Regions from separate parts of the Streptomyces sp. NPDC085946 genome, predicted to be linked through region 3. Evidence: riboswitches for the same ligand, from Rfam matches in the RefSeq annotation. Region 3 holds a riboswitch; each other region holds the start of a gene.
What was found. Region 3 has a riboswitch for cyclic di-AMP ahead of ACIF8T_RS18010 (NlpC/P60 family protein). Riboswitches for the same ligand answer to the same signal wherever they lie in the genome.

Region 1 (6,187 bases), on a different contig from region 3:
GGGACGGCGGCGGGGAAGTCGGGCATGCGGGCCTCCGGGTTCCGGGTCGGTGCTGGGACGGGCGCGACCGGGCGTACGGCACGGGGACGCGCCGTCCCCGGCTGCTTCAGATTTGAAGCAGCGTCACGACATCCGGACCCTACCTCTTGCTTGAAAGTTGAAGCAACTGTGGCTGCGGTCGCGGCTGCGGCTGCGGCTGCGACCGCGTCACGCGCAGGGCGGTGCCGACCGGCGGCGCCACGGCACCCCGTCGGACACCGGCCGGGCACCGTCCTCCCCGAGCGCCCGGACCACTCCGGAACAGATCTCCTCCAGCTGCCCGACCTGCTCCGCGCTCAGGTGGTCGAACAGCGAGGTCCGCACCGTCTCCACGTGGCCGGGCGCCGCCCGCTCCAGGACCGCCAGGCCCTCGTCGGTCAGCGCGGCGACGCTGCCGCGCCGGTCCGACGGGCAGGCCTCGCGCCGGACCATGGCGTCCCGCTCCAGCCGCGTCACCGCGTACGTCAGCCGGCTGCGGGTGATCTTCAGCCGCTCGGCCAGGTCGGTCATGCGCAGCCGCCGCCCCGAAGACTCGGACAGGGCGGCCAGGATGGAGTAGTACAGGTGGGGCATGCCGGCGTCCTGCTGGAGCTGCCGGTCGAGCGCGTCCTCCAGGAGCAGCGAGGCGGCCAGGTACGCGCGCCAGGCGCGCTGCTCCTCGGGGGTGAGCCAGCGGGTCGTCATGCCGCCAGTGTAGGTTTGCTTCAAACTTGAACCAAGATGTCCGGGCCAGTCCGGACCGGACCAGTCCCGCCCGTACTGACCACCGGGGAGCACCGATGCCCCACCCGTACGTCCTGCTGTCCGCCGCCGTCTCCCTCGACGGCTACCTGGACGACACCGGCCCCGACCGCCTGCTGCTGTCCAGCGCGGCGGACTTCGACCGGGTCGACGAGGTGCGGGCGTCCGTCGACGCGATCCTGGTCGGCGCCGGGACCATCCGCGCCGACAACCCCCGGCTGCTCGTCAACTCCCCCGAGCGGCGGGCCGCCCGCGTCGCCGCGGGCCGGCCCGCGTACCCGCTCAAGGTCACCGTCAGCGGCACCGGCGACCTGGACCCGGCGGCTCCGTTCTGGCACACGGGCGGCGAGAAGGTCCTCTACACGACGGACCGGGGGGCCGGGCGGGCGCACGCCCTCGGCATCGCGGCCGACGTCGTCCCGCTCGGCGCCGCCCTGGACTGGCGGCGCCTCCTGGCACACCTGCACGACGTCCGCGGCGTACGGCGGCTCATGGTCGAGGGCGGCGGGCAGATCCACACCCAGCTGCTCACCCAGGGCCTGGCCGACGAACTCCAGCTCGTCCTCGCCCCGCTCTTCGTGGGCGACCCGGACGCGCCCCGGCTGTTCGGGCCGGGCGGCTACCAGGCCGGCCGGCTGCGGCTGCTGGAGACCCGGCAGATCGGTGACGTCGTCCTCATGCGCTACCGGCCCACCGCGCCGGGCGCCGGAACCGTCCCGTCCGCCGCCGACCACCACTGGCTGGCCCTCGCCTGCGAACTGGCCGGGCGCTGCCCGCCGTCGGACACCGCCTTCAGCGTGGGCGCGGTCGTGGTGGCGGCCGACGGCACGGAACTGGCCCGCGGCCACTCCCGGGAGGGCGGCGATCCGGTCGTCCACGCGGAGGAGGCGGCGCTGGCCAAGGCCGACCCCACCGATCCGCGCCTGGCCGGCGCGACGGTCTACAGCAGCCTGGAGCCCTGCGCCCGCCGGGCCTCCCGGCCCGCGCCGTGCGCCCGGCTGATCCTGGACGCCGGGGTGCGGCGGGTCGTCACGGCCTGGCGCGAGCCGGACACCTTCGTGGCCGGGGCCGACGGCAGCGGGGTGCTGGCGGCGGGAGGCGCCGCCGTCGTCGTCCTGCCGGAACTCGAAGGGCCGGCCAAGGCCCCCAACCGGCACCTGCTGGGGTGAGCGCGCTCACATTCCGCACGGAAAACCCCTGGTGAGAGGCTTCGGCCCGTCATGTGTGTGCTTCGGGCCCCGCGGATGGCGTATGGTTGAGACACAACGACGCGGGGTGGAGCAGCTCGGTAGCTCGCTGGGCTCATAACCCAGAGGTCGCAGGTTCAAATCCTGTCCCCGCTACTGAAGGCCCAGGGCCGGAACTCATGGAGTTCCGGCCCTGAGTCGTTTCCGCGCCTCCCGTCGGCGGTGTGCGGGCCGTCACCGGGCCGTGGTCACACTTAGTGAGCGAACCGCGCCGCTCCGCAGCACATCTGACGGACCATCAGAGCATGTGGGTTACATGAAGTGAGGTCAACTCGCCCGATTTACGGTGCCGATGACGGGTAAGTCCACGCGGAAATCGTTAATGATCAAGCGGAACAGCTTGGAATCAGCGCCCTGCGTACATTAACGTTCGATAACGCAGCGCGGTCGTCCCAGCCGTCACAGGAGACGGCTCCGTGCGCACGCGCCGAATCCCGCGAGGGAACCGGGGAACCACCACCTTGGGGTGAATCACGCGGATGCCGCCGTGGAGACACGGCCGGTATACGCGCGTAGGAGACCTTCCCGCTCCGAACCCGTCAGCTAACCCGGTAGGCGGAGACGGAAGGAAAGGAGTACGCCCACGTGGCGTCCAACAGGCCTGCCCCCGAGGCCCCGCACGTGCCCGGCCAGCGCAGCACCGACACCTTCGGGTACGGCGCTCCCGGCACCGACGAGGGCCCGTTCCAGGAGTGGAACCCCACCGAGGAGTCCATCCGCCCGGTCCGCGGCAGGCACCGCGTCGCCAAGCAGCGCGGCGGTCTCGCGCGCAGCTCCACCGTCCTCGGCGTCGGCGTCATAGCCGCCGTCGGCGCGGGCGGCATGGCCAGCGCCCAGACCGGCAAGCCGCCGGTGTCGATCTCCATGCCCGACCTCCCCAACGTGGGTTCCCTCCTCTCGGACGAGGAAACCCCGCAGGAGTCGGCCACCCCGCTCAGCAGCGTCGGCATGACCTCCGTCGACACCGCGCAGGGCACCGCCGACGCCGGCGAGGCGCTGCGCGCCCGGATCATGGCCCAGGCCGAGCAGCAGCAGGACCAGCTCGACGCGAAGGCCGCCGCCGAGGCCGTGGCCGCCGCCGAGAAGGCCGCGCAGGAGGCCGCCGCCAAGGCGGAGAAGGAGGCCGAGGAGAAGGCCGCCGCCGCCAAGGCCAAGGCCGAGGAGGAGGCCCGCAAGAAGGCCGAGGCCGAGCGCCTCGCCGAGCTGGCCAAGCAGTACACGCTGCCGACCTCCTCGTACACGATCACCTCCACCTTCGGCCAGGCCGGCGCCTACTGGTCCTCCGGCTACCACACCGGACTGGACTTCGCCGCGCCCACCGGCACCCTCCTCAAGGCCGTCCACAGCGGTACGATCACGTCGGCCGGCTGGGACGGCTCGTACGGCTACAAGACCGTGCTCACCCTCGACGACGGCACCGAGATCTGGTACGCCCACCAGTCCTCCATCAGCGTCAGCGTCGGCCAGAAGGTCACCACCGGCGACGTCATCGGCCGGGTGGGCGCCACCGGCAACGTCACCGGGGCCCACCTCCACATGGAGGTCCACGTGGACGGCTCCGCCAACGGCGTGGACCCGCTGGCCTGGCTGCGCGGCAAGGGCCTCACCCCCTGACCCGGACCCCGGCGGTCCTGACGGAGTCCCCCCGACGTCAGGGCTGCCGGCCGGCCGCGCGCCGGCGGTGCGGCACCGGGCGGAATGCCGCCGTCCGGTACACCTGTTGACGAGGAGCATGACTCCTCTGCGCACACTCGGCTCGTCCGACCTCGAGGTCTTCCCGCTCGCCCTCGGCGGCAACGTCTTCGGCTGGACCGCCGACGAGGCGACCTCCTTCGCCGTCCTGGACGCGTACACCGCCGCCGGCGGCAACTTCGTCGACACCGCCGACTCCTACTCGGCGTGGGCCGAGGGCAACCGGGGCGGCGAGTCCGAGACCCTCATCGGCAAGTGGCTCAAGGCGCGCGGCAACCGCTCCGACGTCGTCGTCGCCACCAAGGTCAGCCAGCACCCCGAGTACCCGGGCCTGTCGGCCGCCACCATCAAGGCCGCCGCCGACGCCTCCCTGCGCCGCCTCGGCACCGACCACATCGACCTCTACTACACCCACTTCGACAAGCCCGAGGTGCCGGTGGAGGAGATCATCGGCGCGCTGGACGAACTGGTGCGGGCGGGCAAGGTGCGCCACATCGCCGCCTCCAACATCACCGCCGAGCGGCTCCGGGCCTCCCTGGAGTTCTCCGACCGCGAGGGCCTCGCCCGGTACGTGGCCCTCCAGCCGCACTACAACCTCGTCTCGCGCGACACCTACGAGGGCGGCCTGCAGGACCTCGCCGAGCGGACCGGACTGGCGGCGGTGCCGTACTCCGCGCTCGCCTCCGGGTTCCTCACCGGCAAGTACCGGCCGGGCGCGGCCGTCGACAGCGCGCGGGCGGGCAGCGCCGCCCGGCACCTGGAGACCGAGCGGGGGCGGCGGGTGCTCGCCGCGCTGGACGAGATCGCCGGGGCGCACGGCGTCCCCGTCGCGACGGTCGCCCTGGCCTGGCTGGCGGACCGGCCGACCGTGGTCGCGCCGATCGCCTCCGCACGGACGGCGGAGCAGCTGCCGGCCCTGCTGGGAGTGGCGGAACTGCGGCTCGCGCAGGAGGAGCTCGACCGGCTGACGGAAGCCTCCGCCCAGCCGTCCCCCGAGAGGTCCTAGGAGCGGTACGGGTTGTACGCCGGGTACGGCACCGGGTGGCCGTACCCGCCGTGCACCGGCCAGGGCGGCACGGTCGCCGGCACCACGGGGGCCGTCGCCCGGGCCGCGTGGTCCAGCGCCGGACGGGCGGCGTCCCGCCGGCTCCACAGCTCCCGCAGCAGCTCCCCCTCCCGCACGACGAAGTCCGCGCCGGCCCGGCCGCGGCGCCCGCGGTGGCGCAGGAACGCCAGCGAGGTCGCGTACGCCTCGTACTGCGCCACCGCCCGGGCCGCCTCCCTGCCGGCGTACCGGCGTGCGTACTGCCGGGCCAGGCGCCGCGCCCGCATCGAGCCGAGCGCGAACGGCTCGGCCGGGGTGAGCCACCCGGTCACCGCGTAGGCGGGCAGTTCCTCGCGCACGGTCCGCAGCTCGCGCTGCCGCGTCCAGATCACCAGCCAGGTCAGCACCGCGAACGTGGGCACCATGAACGTGGCGTACACGGCGAAGAAGCCGTACTCGCCGAGGGTCGAGGAGCCGTTCCACAGGGCGTGCAGGCCCATCGCGAGGAGCAGTCCGGACAGGGGGAACAGCAGGCGGCGGACCCGCTGCCGCTGTGCCGCGAGGGCGGAGACGCCGAAACCGAGGCCCGTGAGGACCGTGAAGAGCGGGTGCGCGAACGGCGACATGACGATGCGGACGAAGAAGGTCGCCGCCGTCACGGAGGCGATGCCGCGGTCGCCGGTGAGCTGGTCGGTGCCGAAGGCGGTGCCGAGGTAGAGGATGTTCTCGGTGAACGCGAAGCCGGTGGCCGTGACCCCGGCTATCACCACGCCGTCGAGGATCCCGGTGAAGTCGCGTCTGCGGAAGAGGAAGACCAGCAGGACGGCCGCGGCCTTCGCGGACTCCTCGACGACCGGGGCTATCACCGTGGCGCCGAGGGTGTCGGCGCCGGAGGGGTCCGCCGTCGCCGTCGCGATCCACCGCGTGGCGAAGCTGTTGGCGACGATCGCTATCAGCGCCGCCGCGCAGGCGCCCCAGGCGAACGAGAACACCAGGTGGTGCCACGGGCCGGGCTCCACCCGGTCCAGCCACCGGAACGCGGCCACGAGCAGGGGCACCGGGAGGACGGCGAGGCCGAGCCCGACCAGGAAGCCCTCGGTGCCGGTCTGCTGACGGACCAGGGCGAGGATGACGAGCCCGGACAGCGCCAGGAGCGTGCACAACGCCCCGTACCGCACCCAGGTCCGCTGCCACCAGTGCGGGTGCCGCAGGCCGCCGCGGACGGGCGCGCCGCCGCCGGGGTGTGTCGGGTACGGGGGACAGGTGGCCACGGCATGACCCTAACGAGGCAGGGGCGCCGTCCGCCGGGGTGCGAGGCGGGGTCAGGCGCCGGCGGGGGGCTTGTCTTCGCGCGGTGCGTGCTGCTGGTCCAGGTGCTCTTCCACCTGCTGCCCGTGCGGTACGCGACGGAAGAGCAGATCGT
Region 2 (6,187 bases), on a different contig from region 3:
CCTGTGCGTGGCCCAGCTCCCGGACGCGCGCGTGCAGATCACCGGCGGCGCGGGTCACGACGACTCCGGCCTGCTGATGCTGGCGGCGGGGGAGTCGTACACCACCCCGGTCTTCGCGGGGCTGTGGAGCGACGGCGGCTTCGGCGGTGCCAGCCGCGCCTGGCACGCCTACCAGCGGACGTACGTCGTCCCGGACGCGGACCGGGACCGGCCGGTGCTGTTCAACTCCTGGGAGGCCACCGGGTTCGACATCTCCGAGGAGCGGCAGCGGGCGCTCGCCAAGCGGGCCGCCGCGCTGGGCGTGGAGCTGTTCGTCGTCGACGACGGTTGGTTCGGGGCCCGCACCGGCGACCGGGCCGGGCTCGGGGACTGGGCGCCCAACCCCGACCGGTTCCCCCGCGGTCTGAAGCCGCTCGCCGACCACGTGCACGCGCTCGGGATGCAGTTCGGCATCTGGGTCGAGCCGGAGATGGTCAACCCGGACAGCGACCTCTACCGCGCGCACCCGGACTGGGTGCAGTTCCAGCCGGGGCGCACGCGCACGGAGTTCCGCAACCAGCTGGTGCTCAACCTGGCCCGCGAGGACGTCCGTGAGCATCTCTGGCAGCGGCTCGACGAGCTGCTGGCCGGCGCCCCGATCGACTACGTCAAGTGGGACTTCAACCGCTGCTTCACCGACGCCGGCTGGCCCGGGGAGCCGTATCCGCAGCGGCTGTGGACCGACCACGTGCACGCCCTGTACGCCCTGCTGGACCGGCTGCGGGCGGCCCACCCGGGCGTCGCCTTCGAGTCCTGTTCGGGCGGCGGCGGCCGGATCGACCTCGGGGTGCTGAGCCGCACGGACCAGGTGTGGACCTCGGACAACACCGATCCGCTCGACCGGCTCGCCGTCCAGCACGGCTTCAGCCAGGTCCATCCCGCGCGGGTCATGGCCGCCTGGGTCACCGACAGCCCGAACGCCATGCTCAACGGGCGGGTGAGCTCGCTGCGGTTCCGGTTCGTCAGCGCCATGGCCGGGGTGCTGGGCCTCGGCGGGGACCTGACCCGCTGGAGCGCGGAGGAGCTCGCCGAGGCGCGGGAGTGGGTGGCGCTCTACAAGGAGATCCGGCCCGTGGTGCAGCGCGGCGACCTGTACCGGCTGCGCCCGCCGACGGGCGGCCTGAGCGCCGTGCAGTACGTCCTCGGCGACGAGACCGTCGTCCTCGCCTGGCTCCAGGCACAGCACTACGGGGAGCCCGCCGCCGCGCTCAGGCTGCGGGGCCTCGACCCGGCCGCCTCCTACGAATGCCGCGAAACGGGCGAAATCCATCGAGGTGCGGTGCTCCTGCACCACGGGCTGCGGACCGGGCTGCGCGGGGACCTCGACGCCGCCGTGGTCCGGCTGCGGCGCCTCGATTCGTAGCGAATGGGCGAACTGTCCGAATAAGGAGTTTCGCTCTAACGTGCCCCGGAAGCGGGGGAGATGGCCGCCGGCTGGTGAGCAGCGTCATATCCGTGACGATCCGTTGTCGCCATGCTCACGTAATTCATGCCTTTTTCCTGGCCGTTTGAGGAAAACGGAAGATCATTGATCCACGCACCGTCACCACGGACGTCCACAGGAATCCCTGGAACGCGCAGGTGCGGACAACCGCACGCTTGTCCCCGCGCGTCCTGTTCGCTTACGTTCGCCACCGATCCGGACGGACGCCTAATCCTGCCGCCGCCCGGAGCCCGCACACACTGACCCGTGTACGGCAGGAGCGGGGGACCCACAGGTACGACGCCTGTTCCGGTTCCCGGAACGGCTTGGGGTTAAGCCGCGCCTCGGCGCGGCCGGGCATCTCCAGTCCGCACCCGACAGCTCACCTCGTAGGCGCCGGAGAGGAAATCGCCATGCCCGCGAAGGGTAAGCACCGCCGTCCGAAGACCCTGCGCTTCACCCGTTCCATCGCCGTCGCCGGAACCGGCGGCGCCGCACTCGCCCTGCCGCTGCTGGGCGCCACCGGTGCCCACGCCGCCACCCCGCAGTCCGCCCCGGAGAAGGCCGTCCAGTCCGTCCAGGCCGCCGGGAAGAAGGCTGCCGGCGAGAAGGCCGACGACGTCCGCACCTACACGGTGAAGGCCGGCGACTACCTCGCGAGGATCGCCGACGAGCAGGACGTCGACGGCGGCTGGAAGCAGCTGTACGCCGACAACCGCGAGGCCGTCGGCGCCGACCCGTCGCTGATCCACCCGGGCCTGGAGCTGTCCATCGGCGAGAAGGCGGCCGGCGCCACCAAGCCGTCCTCCGCGGCCAAGTCCTCGGCGGCCAAGTCCTCCGCGGCCAAGCCCTCGGTCCCGGCCAAGTCCTTCGCCCCGGCGAAGTCCTCCTCCGAGCAGTCCGCGGACAAGCCGGCCGAGCAGTCCTCCGCCGAGCAGACCACCACCGCGAGCGACGCCGCCGAGTCCGCGGGCACCGCCGGCGGTTACGCCGCCCCGGTCTCCGGCGGCGTCGGCACCGCCTACAAGGTGGCCGGCAGCATGTGGTCCAGCGGCTACCACACCGGCGTCGACTTCTCCGTCCCCACCGGCACCTCCCTCAAGGCCGTCGGCGCGGGCACGGTCGTCTCCGCGGGCTGGGCCGGCGCGTACGGCAACCAGGTCGTCATCAAGCTCGCCGACGGCTACTACGCCCAGTACGCCCACCTGTCCTCGCTGTCCGTCTCGGCCGGCCAGGCCGTGACCGCCGGACAGCAGGTCGGCCTCTCCGGCTCGACCGGCAACTCGACCGGACCGCACCTGCACTTCGAGATCCGCACCACGCCGGACTACGGCTCGGACGTGGACCCGGTCGCCTACCTGAACGCGCACGGCGTCAGCATCGGCTGACCCGCACGACCGCCCGCCTGACACGCCGTCGGAGGCCGGACCCGGTTCCCCGGGTCCGGCCTCCGGCGTGTCGGCCGGCCCCGGTCCGGGACCGGGGCGGACCGGCCCTCAACGCCTGTGACCAGGCACCTATTCCGCAGTTGGGGAACACTTGGGGAGTGGCTTATCTCACCGCCCGTCAACCCCTTCCTACGGTCGCGTAGGTCACATTCGACGGTGAAAGATGAGCTGCTGTGGCAGACGATTCGAAGAGTGACAGCAGATCAGTGATCGGGTCGTACGTGGCGGTGGGGGACAGCTTCACCGAGGGCGTCGGCGACCCCGGCCCCGACGGGGCGTTCGTCGGCTGGGCCGACCGGTTCGCCGTGCTGCTCGCGGACCGCCGGCCCGAAGGCGACTTCGCGTACACCAACCTCGCCGTGCGCGGCAGGCTCCTCGACCAGATCGTGGCGGAACAGGTGCCGCGGGCCGTCGAACTCGCCCCGGACCTCGTCTCGTTCTGCGCGGGCGGCAACGACATCCTGCGCCCCGGCAGCGATCCGGACGAGGTGGCCGAGCGCTTCGAGGCGGCGGTGACCGCGCTCACCGCGGTGGCCGGCACGGTCATGGTGACGACGGGTTTCGACACCCGGGGCATCCCCGTGCTCAAGCACCTGCGCGGCAAGATCGCCACCTACAACGGCCATGTGCGGGCCATCGCCGACCGGCACGGCTGCCCCGTGCTCGACCTCTGGTCGCTCCGCAGCGTCCAGGACCGCCGGGCCTGGGACTCCGACCGGCTGCACCTGTCGCCCGAGGGGCACACGCGCGTGGCGCTGCGGGCCGGGCAGGTGCTCGGGCTGGAGGTCCCGGCCGACCCGGAGCAGCCCTGGCCGCCGCTGCCGCCGCGCGGCACCCTGGAGGTCCGGCGGGACGACGTCCAGTGGGCGCGGGAGTACCTGGTGCCGTGGATCGGGCGCCGGCTGCGCGGGGAGTCGTCGGGCGACCACGTCACGGCGAAGGGGACGCTGTCGCCGCGCGACATCCGGATGCGGATCGCCGCGGTGGCGTGAGGCGCCGGCCGGGTCCCGCGGCCGCACCCGCGGCGACCGCGGCCGCACCCTGTCCGGGAGCGTCCGCGGCGGGACCCCCGGACGATCCGCGCCGGGCCGTCCACCGTCCACCGTGCTCCGGGTGGCCCGGGGGCAGGGAAGGGGCCCGACCATAATGGGAGGTCCGACGACTCCACCTGGAGGTAGCGTGGCCGGTTTCCGATCGACGAACTCCGGGCTGCGCGCCCTGCGGCCCGCGGCCTTCGGCGCGGACCCCGGCGGAGAGCGCATGGCCCGCATCCGCAGATCGCCGCACTTCGGGGACGGGGTCTTCCAGAATCCCGGCGGCACCGCCCGGACCCGGCCGTCCGGCTCGACGCGTGACTTCGCGAAGGTCTACTTCGACAGGGAGGCCCGGCCCCGCCGCACCCCGAAGGGCCCGGTCCCGGTCCACGCCACCACGCTCGCCGACCTCGCTCGGCCCCCGGCGAGCGGACTGCGGCTCACGTGGATGGGGCACTCCAGCGTGCTGGCCGAGATGGACGGGCAGCGGGTGCTGTTCGACCCGGTGTGGGGCGAGCGCTGCTCCCCGTTCCCCTTCGCCGGGCCGAAGCGGCTGCACCCCGTGCCGGTGCCGCTCGCCGCGCTGGGCCCGGTCGACGTCGTCGTCATCTCGCACGACCACTACGACCACCTGGACATGCCCACCGTCAAGGCGCTGGCCGGCACCGGCACGCTCTTCGCCGTGCCGCTCGGCGTCGGCGCCCACCTGGAGCACTGGGGGGTCCCGGCGGACCGGCTGCGCGAGCTGGACTGGCACGAGGAGACGCGGGTCGGCGGCCTGACCCTGACCGCCACCCCGGCCCGTCACTTCTGCGGCCGGGGCCTGCGCAACACCCAGCACACCCTGTGGGCCTCCTGGGTGGTTGCCGGAGCCGAGCACCGGATCTACCACAGCGGCGACACCGGGTACTTCGACGGTTTCCAGGACATCGGCGCCGACCACGGCCCGTTCGACGCCACGATGATCCAGATCGGCGCGTACTCCGACTTCTGGCCCGACATCCACATGACCCCGCAGGAGGGCATGCGGGCCCACCTCGACCTCCAGGGCGGGCCGGAGCACGGCCCGATGCTCCCGATCCACTGGGCCACCTTCAACCTGGCGCCGCACCCGTGGGCGGAGCCCGGCGAGGGCAGCCTCGCGGCGGCCCGCGCGGCGGGTGCGCGCGTCGCCCTGCCCCGCCCCGGCGAGCCCTTCGAACCCACCGCGGGGACCGTGCCGTCCGAGCCGTGGTGGCGCGGGGTGGCGCGGGCCCCGGCGGGCGGCTGGCCCGCGCAGGAGGCCGTCACCGGCGCCGTCGTCAAGACCCGGGCCGACGACGCAGCCCTGGCCCAGGGTGACACGGTGAGTGACGATGCGAAGGGTGCCGTACGGGGCACCGAAGATCCCGAAACCCTCCCGGCGGGCTGACCGGGAGGCGGGCGAGGGGGGGGGGGGGGGGGGGGGGGGGGGGGGGGGGGGGGGGGGCCCCCCCCCCCCCCCCCCCCCGGCCGTGGACCCCTCAGGAGGCCTGCGCCCGGGACGGCCGGGACAGCAGCATCAGGCTGCGCGCGCCGACGCTCAGCCGGGTGCCCGCCTTGTGCTCCGCCTCGTCCGGGCCCTCGGGGTCGGCGGTGTCGATCAGCGCCGTCCAGCGCTCGCCGTAGGCGGCGTCCGGCAGGCGGAACTCCACCGGCTCCCAGTGACTGTTGAGGAGCAGGAGGAAGGAGTCGTCGACCACCCGCCGGCCGCGCGGGTCGGGCTCGGCGATGGCGTCGCCGTTGAGGAAGACCGCGACGGCGTGCGCGTCGCCGCGCTGCCAGTCGTCGTCGGTCATCTCCCGCGCGTCCGGCGCCAGCCACACCAGGTCCGGCAGCGGCTGGCCGGCGTGGGTCACCGTCTCGCCGAGGAAGAAGCGGCGCCGCCGCAGCACCGGGTGTGCGGTGCGCAGCCCGATGACGTACCGGGTGAAGTCCAGCAGGCCGCGCTGCTCGGCGGTCAGCCGCCAGTCGATCCAGGAGATCTCGTTGTCCTGGCAGTAGGCGTTGTTGTTGCCGCGCTGGGTGCGGCCCAGTTCGTCGCCGTGGCAGAGCATCGGGATGCCCTGCGACAGCAGCAGCGTGGCGATGAAGTTGCGCTGCTGGCGGGCGCGCAGCTCCAGCACGGCCGGGTCGCGGGTCTCGCCCTCGGCCCCGCAGTTCCAGGACCGGTTGGTGCTCTCGCCGTCCGCGTTGCCCTCGCCGTTGGCCTCGTTGTGCTTGTC
Region 3 (6,187 bases):
CACATCGTCGGCATCGCCGCGCTCCTCGGCGGCTTCCTCACCCAGATGAAGGCGATGGGGGAGGGCACCGCCCGGTTCGGCCCCGCGATGCTGCACGGCGCGCTGACGATGCTGGTCACCGGGGCCGTCCTGGTCGGCCTCAACCAGGCCGACGACCAGCCCGTCGACAACGTCAAGATCGGCGTGAAGCTGGCCCTGCTGATCGTGATCCTCGGGCTCGTCTACGTGAAGCGGGACGACGAGAAGGTGGACAAGGGCCTGTTCGGCCTGGTCGGTCTGCTGACCACGGCGAACGTCTTCATCGCCGTGCTGTGGACCTGAACGGCTCCGGCCCGTGCGGACGGGCGGCCCTGCTGCGCACCTTCGCCGGGCCCGCCGTCGGGACCACCCTCACCCACCCGCGGGAAACCGCTCCCGAGCGGATCGGCCGGCCCGGCCCCCGCACGCGCCGGGCCGGCCACCGAACCCGGAGCGGCCCGGTCCACGGTGACGCGCTTCCGCGAAGGCGTGCGAGGGCTCGACCCGCTGGTGCTGTGAGGCTCACGCCGGCCGCACCACGCTGTGGATCGACGACTCGCCGTCGTAGAAGATCGACTCCTCGCGGACGTACGTACCGGGCTTGGGGGCGTGGATCATCATGCCGTTGCCGATGTACAGGCCGACGTGGGTGACGTCGTCGTAGAAGAAGACCAGGTCACCGGGTCGGGCCTGGGACACCGGGACCGTCGTGCCGGCATTGACCTGGTCGTAGGTGGTGCGCGGGAGGTCGACGCCCGCGGCCTTCCAGGCGGCCTGGGTCAGGCCGGAGCAGTCGTAGGAGCCGGGGCCGGTGGCGCCCCACACGTACGGCTTGCCGATCTGGGCGCGGGCGAAGGCGAGGGCCTTCTCGGCCTTGGTGGCGTACGAGGAGTCGGCCGGCGCGGTGGCCGACGGGGAGTCCGACGGCGACTCGGAGGCGGCCGGGCCGGAGCTCTCCTGCTGGGCGGCCTCCTGCTGCCGGGCGGCCTCCTGCGCCTGCTGCTCCGCCTGCTGCCGGGCGAGTTCGGCGGCCTCGCGGGCGGCCTCCTCCTGCCGGCGCTTCTCGATCGCCGCGAGCCGCGCCTTCTCCTCGGCGGTCAGCCGTGACAGCAGGTCGCGCGCGTCGGCGAGCTTCTTCTGGACGGTGGCCTTGGCCGTCTTCAGGTCGCTCTGCGTCTCGGTGAGCGTCCGGAGGCCCTCGGTGGCCTCCTGGCGCCTCTCCATCGTCTCGGACTGCTGGGCGACGTAGTCGTCGACCGCTTCCTTCTGGCGGCCGGTGAGCCGGCTCATCAGCTGGGTCTGGTCGAAGTAGTCCTGCGGCGAGTCCGCGAGCAGCAGCGTCGCGGTGGAGGGGGCGGCCGCGCCGGTCCGGTACTGGGCGGCGGCGAAGGAGCCGAGCTCCTCGCGCGCCTCGTTGAGCCGCTGGGTGCGCTCCGCCACGTCGTCGAGGAGGGTGTCGACGCGCTTGCGCTGCTTGGTGGTCTTCTCCTTGGCCGCGTTGTACTTCTCGGTCGCCGACTCGGCCTGGCGGTACAGGTCGTCGACCTTCTTCTCGACCTCCTCCAGGCTCGGCCTGTCGTCGGGGGAGGGGGCGGCGTTGGCCGTCTGGGAGAGCAGGGCCACCGAGGTGAGGGCGGCGGTGGCGAGGGCGGGGGTGCGCATGCCTGCTACGCGCGTACCCGCCGGGCGCGGCTTGCGGTGCTGCGACGCCAAGGGAGGCGACTCCTTCCATGTTCCGCCTACCGGGTTAGCTGTCGGGTTCGGGCGGACGGTTCGGAAGGGTTGCCCTACGGCCGCGCCCCGGAGGGCTGTGGGCCGATTCACCCCAAGGTCTCGGTTGGGTCCCCGGCTCCGGCTGCCGTGGCGGCACGCAGGACTCGGCGGAGGCCGCGCGGCCCGGCGGGGTTCGCCGGTGGGGGTCGTACGGCCCGTCCGCACGGTAGCCAACTCGTGTGGCCCCTGTGAAGGTTGATGGGTGATATGCCCGATACATTTTCGTGACCTCGCGCGCGGGTCGCTGCGCGTGACGCCGCGACGCCGGAGGGTAGGAGGACGCCGGGTGCCGGACGGAGGGGCCCGTGGACGCCCACGGGCCCCTTCCCGCCGGGGATGTTCCCGGGACGGCGGCGGGTTGTCGGTGGGGCACCCTAGACTCGGAGAGCGATGAGCAGCCTCTTTGACGACAGCTTCCTGGCGGACCTCCAGGCCCAGCAGGGCCCCGTGGACGAGCCCCCGCCGCCGCCCGAGGACGATCACGTACCGGAGCCGCTCCCGGACGATCTGTTCGGCGGGAAGTTCGACGTGCCGCCGGACCGGGACGCGTACTACCGGGACGGCGCCCCGCGCCCCGTGGTGGACGCCGCCGCCCTCCTGGAGGGGCTGAACGACAACCAGCGCGCCGCCGTCGTGCACTCCGGCACCCCGCTGCTCATCGTCGCCGGTGCCGGCTCCGGCAAGACCCGGGTGCTCACCCACCGCATCGCCCACCTGCTGGCGGAGCGGGGCGTCCACCCGGGCCAGATCCTCGCGATCACCTTCACCAACAAGGCCGCCGGCGAGATGAAGGAGCGCGTCGAGCAGCTCGTCGGCCCGCGCGCCAACGCCATGTGGGTCATGACCTTCCACAGCGCGTGCGTGCGCATCCTGCGCCGCGAGTCCAAGAAGCTCGGCTTCACGTCGTCCTTCTCGATCTACGACGCCGCCGACTCCAAGCGCCTGATGGCCCTGGTCTGCCGCGACCTGGACCTCGACCCCAAGCGGTTCCCGCCGAAGTCCTTCAGCGCCAAGATCAGCAACCTGAAGAACGAGCTGATCGACGAGGAGGACTTCGCCGCCCGGGCCGCCGACGGCTTCGAGAAGACCCTCGCCCAGGCCTACGCCCTGTACCAGTCGCGGCTGCGCGAGGCGAACGCCCTCGACTTCGACGACCTGATCATGACGACGGTCAACCTGCTGCGCGCCTTCCCGGACGTCGCCGAGCACTACCGCCGCCGCTTCCGCCACGTCCTGGTCGACGAGTACCAGGACACCAACCACGCCCAGTACGCCCTCGTCCGCGAGCTCGTCGGCACCGGCGCGCACGGCGAGGGCGTCCCGCCGGGCGAGGCCGCCCTGCCGCCCGCCGAGCTGTGCGTGGTCGGTGACGCCGACCAGTCGATCTACGCCTTCCGCGGCGCGACCATCCGCAACATCCTCCAGTTCGAGGAGGACTACCCGGACGCGACCACGATCCTGCTGGAGCAGAACTACCGCTCCACCCAGACGATCCTCTCCGCGGCCAACGCGGTCATCGAGCGCAACGAGTCCCGCCGGCCCAAGAACCTGTGGACCAACGCGGGCGCGGGCTCCCGGATCACCGGGTACGTCGCCGACACCGAGCACGACGAGGCGCAGTTCGTCGCCGACGAGATAGACCGCCTGGTCGACGCGGGGGAGGCGAAGGCCGGGGACGTCGCCGTCTTCTACCGCACCAACGCCCAGTCCCGTGTCTTCGAAGAGGTCTTCATCCGCGTCGGCCTGCCCTACAAGGTCGTCGGCGGCGTCCGCTTCTACGAGCGCAAGGAGGTCCGGGACGTCCTGGCCTACCTGCGGGTGCTCGCCAACCCGGAGGACTCGGTGCCGCTGCGCCGCATCCTCAACGTCCCCAAGCGGGGCATCGGCGACCGCGCGGAGGCCATGATCGACGCCCTCGCCCAGCGCGAGAAGATCAGCTTCCCGCAGGCGCTCAAGCGCGTCGACGAGGCGTACGGCATGGCCGCGCGCTCCACGAACGCCGTCAAGCGCTTCAACACGCTGATGGAGGACCTCCGGACGATCGTCGAGTCCGGCGCCGGACCGGCGACCGTGCTGGAGGCGGTGCTGGAACGCACCGGCTACCTCGCGGAGTTGCAGGCCTCCACCGACCCGCAGGACGAGACCCGGATCGAGAACCTCCAGGAACTCGCCGCCGTGGCCCTGGAGTTCGAGCAGGAGCGCGGCGAGGCCGCCGCGGCGCCGGGGGGCGCCGCCCCGGGCGGGACGCTCGCCGACTTCCTGGAGCAGGTCGCCCTGGTCGCCGACTCCGACCAGATCCCCGACGAGGAGGACGGCGACGGTGTCATCACGCTGATGACGCTGCACACCGCCAAGGGCCTGGAGTTCCCGGTCGTGTTCCTGACCGGCATGGAGGACGGCGTCTTCCCGCACATGCGCGCCCTCGGCCAGACCAAGGAGCTGGAGGAGGAGCGGCGCCTGGCGTACGTCGGCATCACGCGCGCGCGGGAGCGGCTCTACCTGACGCGCTCCACCCTGCGCAGCGCCTGGGGACAGCCCTCGTACAACCCGCCCTCCCGCTTCCTGGAGGAGATCCCGGCCGCCCACCTGACGTGGAAGCGGACGGGGGCGAGCGCGTCCCCGCCCGCCGGGCCGGTCTCCGGGGTGGCGGCCTCGCTGTCGTCGTCCCGGTCGCGGTCGTCGGCGTCGGGCGCGTCCGGCTTCGCCACGCGCCGCGCCTCGGAGAAGCCGGGGGTGGCGCTGGCGGTCGGGGACCGGGTGACGCACGACCAGTTCGGGCTCGGCACCGTCGTCGCGGTCAAGGGCACGGGCGCGAACGCCGAGGCGACCATCGACTTCGGCGACGGCAAACCGAAGCGGCTGCTGCTGCGCTACGCGCCGGTGGACAAGCTGTAGCGGTGCGCGGTGCGGGCCCTGCCGAGCGGCGGGGCCCGCCGGGAGCGGCCGGGGGAGCGGGACGGGGGCCGGCCGGGAACGCCCGGGCAGCGCGACGCGCCGGGGCCGTCCGCTCGGTCGGGAGTCCTGCGCCGGGTACGCGCGCGAAGACGGCGGCCCACCGCGATCGCGACGTCACGTCCACCGCGACGTCACGCCCGCCGGGGCGTCACGCCCGCCGGGACGTCACGCCGGGTCCAGGCCGTGGCTGCGCAGCCAGGCGAGCGGGTCGATCGCCGCGCCGCCGGCCGGGCGCACCTCGAAGTGCAGGTGGGGGCCGGTCGAGTTGCCGGAGTTGCCGGAGTTGGCGATCGGCTGGCCGGCCTTCACGGTCGTGCCGGAGGCGACGATGTACGTGGAGAGGTGGCAGTACCACGTCTCCGTGCCGTCCTTGGCGGTCACGATCATCATGTTGCCGTACGCGGTGTTGTACTGCGTGCGCACGACGCCGTCGGTCGCGGCCATCACGGTCGCGCCGTAGGAGACGGGGAAGTCGATGCCGGTGTGGGCGGACATCCAGTTGATGCCGGCCTGGCCGTAGTAGGCGCTCAGCCCGTGCTGCGCCACCGGAAGCGCGAACTTCGGGCGCAGCCGCTCCTTGCGGGCCGCCTCCTCCGCCGCCCGCTTCTTCTCGGCCTCCTGCTGGGCCTTGAGGTCGATGCGCTCCTGCGTGCGGCTGACCCGGTCGCCGAAGTCGTCGGCCCCGGCGGCGAGGCTCTGCAGCTGGGTGTCCAGCTTGTTGTTGGCGACGGACGGTTTCACCGGCTGCACGTCGGCCGCGGCGGCCGACGCCTCCTTGTCCTCGCCGGTCAGCGTGCCCACCGAGGCGGCGGCGATCCCGGCCACGCCCATCACGCACGCCGACGGCACCGCCACGGTCAGCAGCGCCGAGCGCTTGGGGGGCGTACGGCGGCGGGAACGGTTCGCGCTGCGGGAACCGGAGCGGGACGGGGCCGGAGTGGCCTCTTCCTGGCCGTCGAGGAGCGGAGCGACCACGGGCAGCTCGCCGGTGGCGCCGGCCTCGTCGTCGTCCTGGTCGGGTTCCTCGTGCGAGACCTGCTCGAAGGTCGCGGTCGGCTGCTGGTCGAAGGGGACGGCGTGCGGCTCGTACGGGTCGTCGGCCGGTGCGGCGCCGTCGGCGGCGCCGTCGGAGTTCCACCGGGTGGCGTCGTAGGCGCCGGTGTCGAAGGCCTGCGTGCCCCATTCCCACTGCTGGGTCCGGTCGGCCGGGCCGCCGGACTGGTCGGGCTGGTGCCAGGCCCCCGTGTCCCACTGCCCGGTGCCGTCGGCGGGCGGGGCCTGCGCCGGGACGGCCGCCCCCTGCTCGTGGCCCGTCCAGGCCGTCGCGTCGTAGGCACCGGTGTCGTAGGAGGCGTGCTGCTGCGCCGCGTACGTGGTGTGGTGCGCGATGTGGTGGGTACCGGTGGACCACTGGGTGGTGTCGTACGCGCCGGTGCCGTCG

Region 1: linked by a shared signal. The riboswitch ahead of ACIF8T_RS05655 (M23 family metallopeptidase) and the one ahead of ACIF8T_RS18010 (NlpC/P60 family protein) in region 3 are both predicted to bind cyclic di-AMP.
Region 2: linked by a shared signal. The riboswitch ahead of ACIF8T_RS20580 (peptidoglycan DD-metalloendopeptidase family protein) and the one ahead of ACIF8T_RS18010 (NlpC/P60 family protein) in region 3 are both predicted to bind cyclic di-AMP.

What each region holds. Positions count from the first base shown of each region.
Region 1 covers NZ_JBITSF010000002.1:15,966-22,152, reverse strand. Annotated here, with positions in the region: gene ribA (GTP cyclohydrolase II) at 1-26, opposite strand, end outside; gene ACIF8T_RS05670 (MarR family winged helix-turn-helix transcriptional regulator) at 208-723, opposite strand; gene ACIF8T_RS05665 (dihydrofolate reductase family protein) at 819-1,949, shown strand; tRNA gene ACIF8T_RS05660 (tRNA-Met) at 2,050-2,123, shown strand; cyclic di-AMP (ydaO/yuaA leader) riboswitch at 2,443-2,600, shown strand; gene ACIF8T_RS05655 (M23 family metallopeptidase) at 2,613-3,641, shown strand; gene ACIF8T_RS05650 (aldo/keto reductase) at 3,760-4,725, shown strand; gene ACIF8T_RS05645 (PrsW family intramembrane metalloprotease) at 4,722-6,035, opposite strand; gene trmB (tRNA (guanosine(46)-N7)-methyltransferase TrmB) at 6,087-6,187, opposite strand, start outside.
Region 2 covers NZ_JBITSF010000010.1:3,226-9,412, reverse strand. Annotated here, with positions in the region: gene ACIF8T_RS20585 (alpha-galactosidase) at 1-1,402, shown strand, start outside; cyclic di-AMP (ydaO/yuaA leader) riboswitch at 1,711-1,871, shown strand; gene ACIF8T_RS20580 (peptidoglycan DD-metalloendopeptidase family protein) at 1,876-2,850, shown strand; gene ACIF8T_RS20575 (SGNH/GDSL hydrolase family protein) at 3,117-3,902, shown strand; gene ACIF8T_RS20570 (MBL fold metallo-hydrolase) at 4,090-5,355, shown strand; gene glgX (glycogen debranching protein GlgX) at 5,447-6,187, opposite strand, start outside.
Region 3 covers NZ_JBITSF010000008.1:127,892-134,078, reverse strand. Annotated here, with positions in the region: gene ACIF8T_RS18015 (hypothetical protein) at 1-321, shown strand, start outside; gene ACIF8T_RS18010 (NlpC/P60 family protein) at 541-1,680, opposite strand; cyclic di-AMP (ydaO/yuaA leader) riboswitch at 1,740-1,911, opposite strand; gene pcrA (DNA helicase PcrA) at 2,182-4,686, shown strand; gene ACIF8T_RS18000 (M23 family metallopeptidase) at 4,912-6,187, opposite strand, start outside.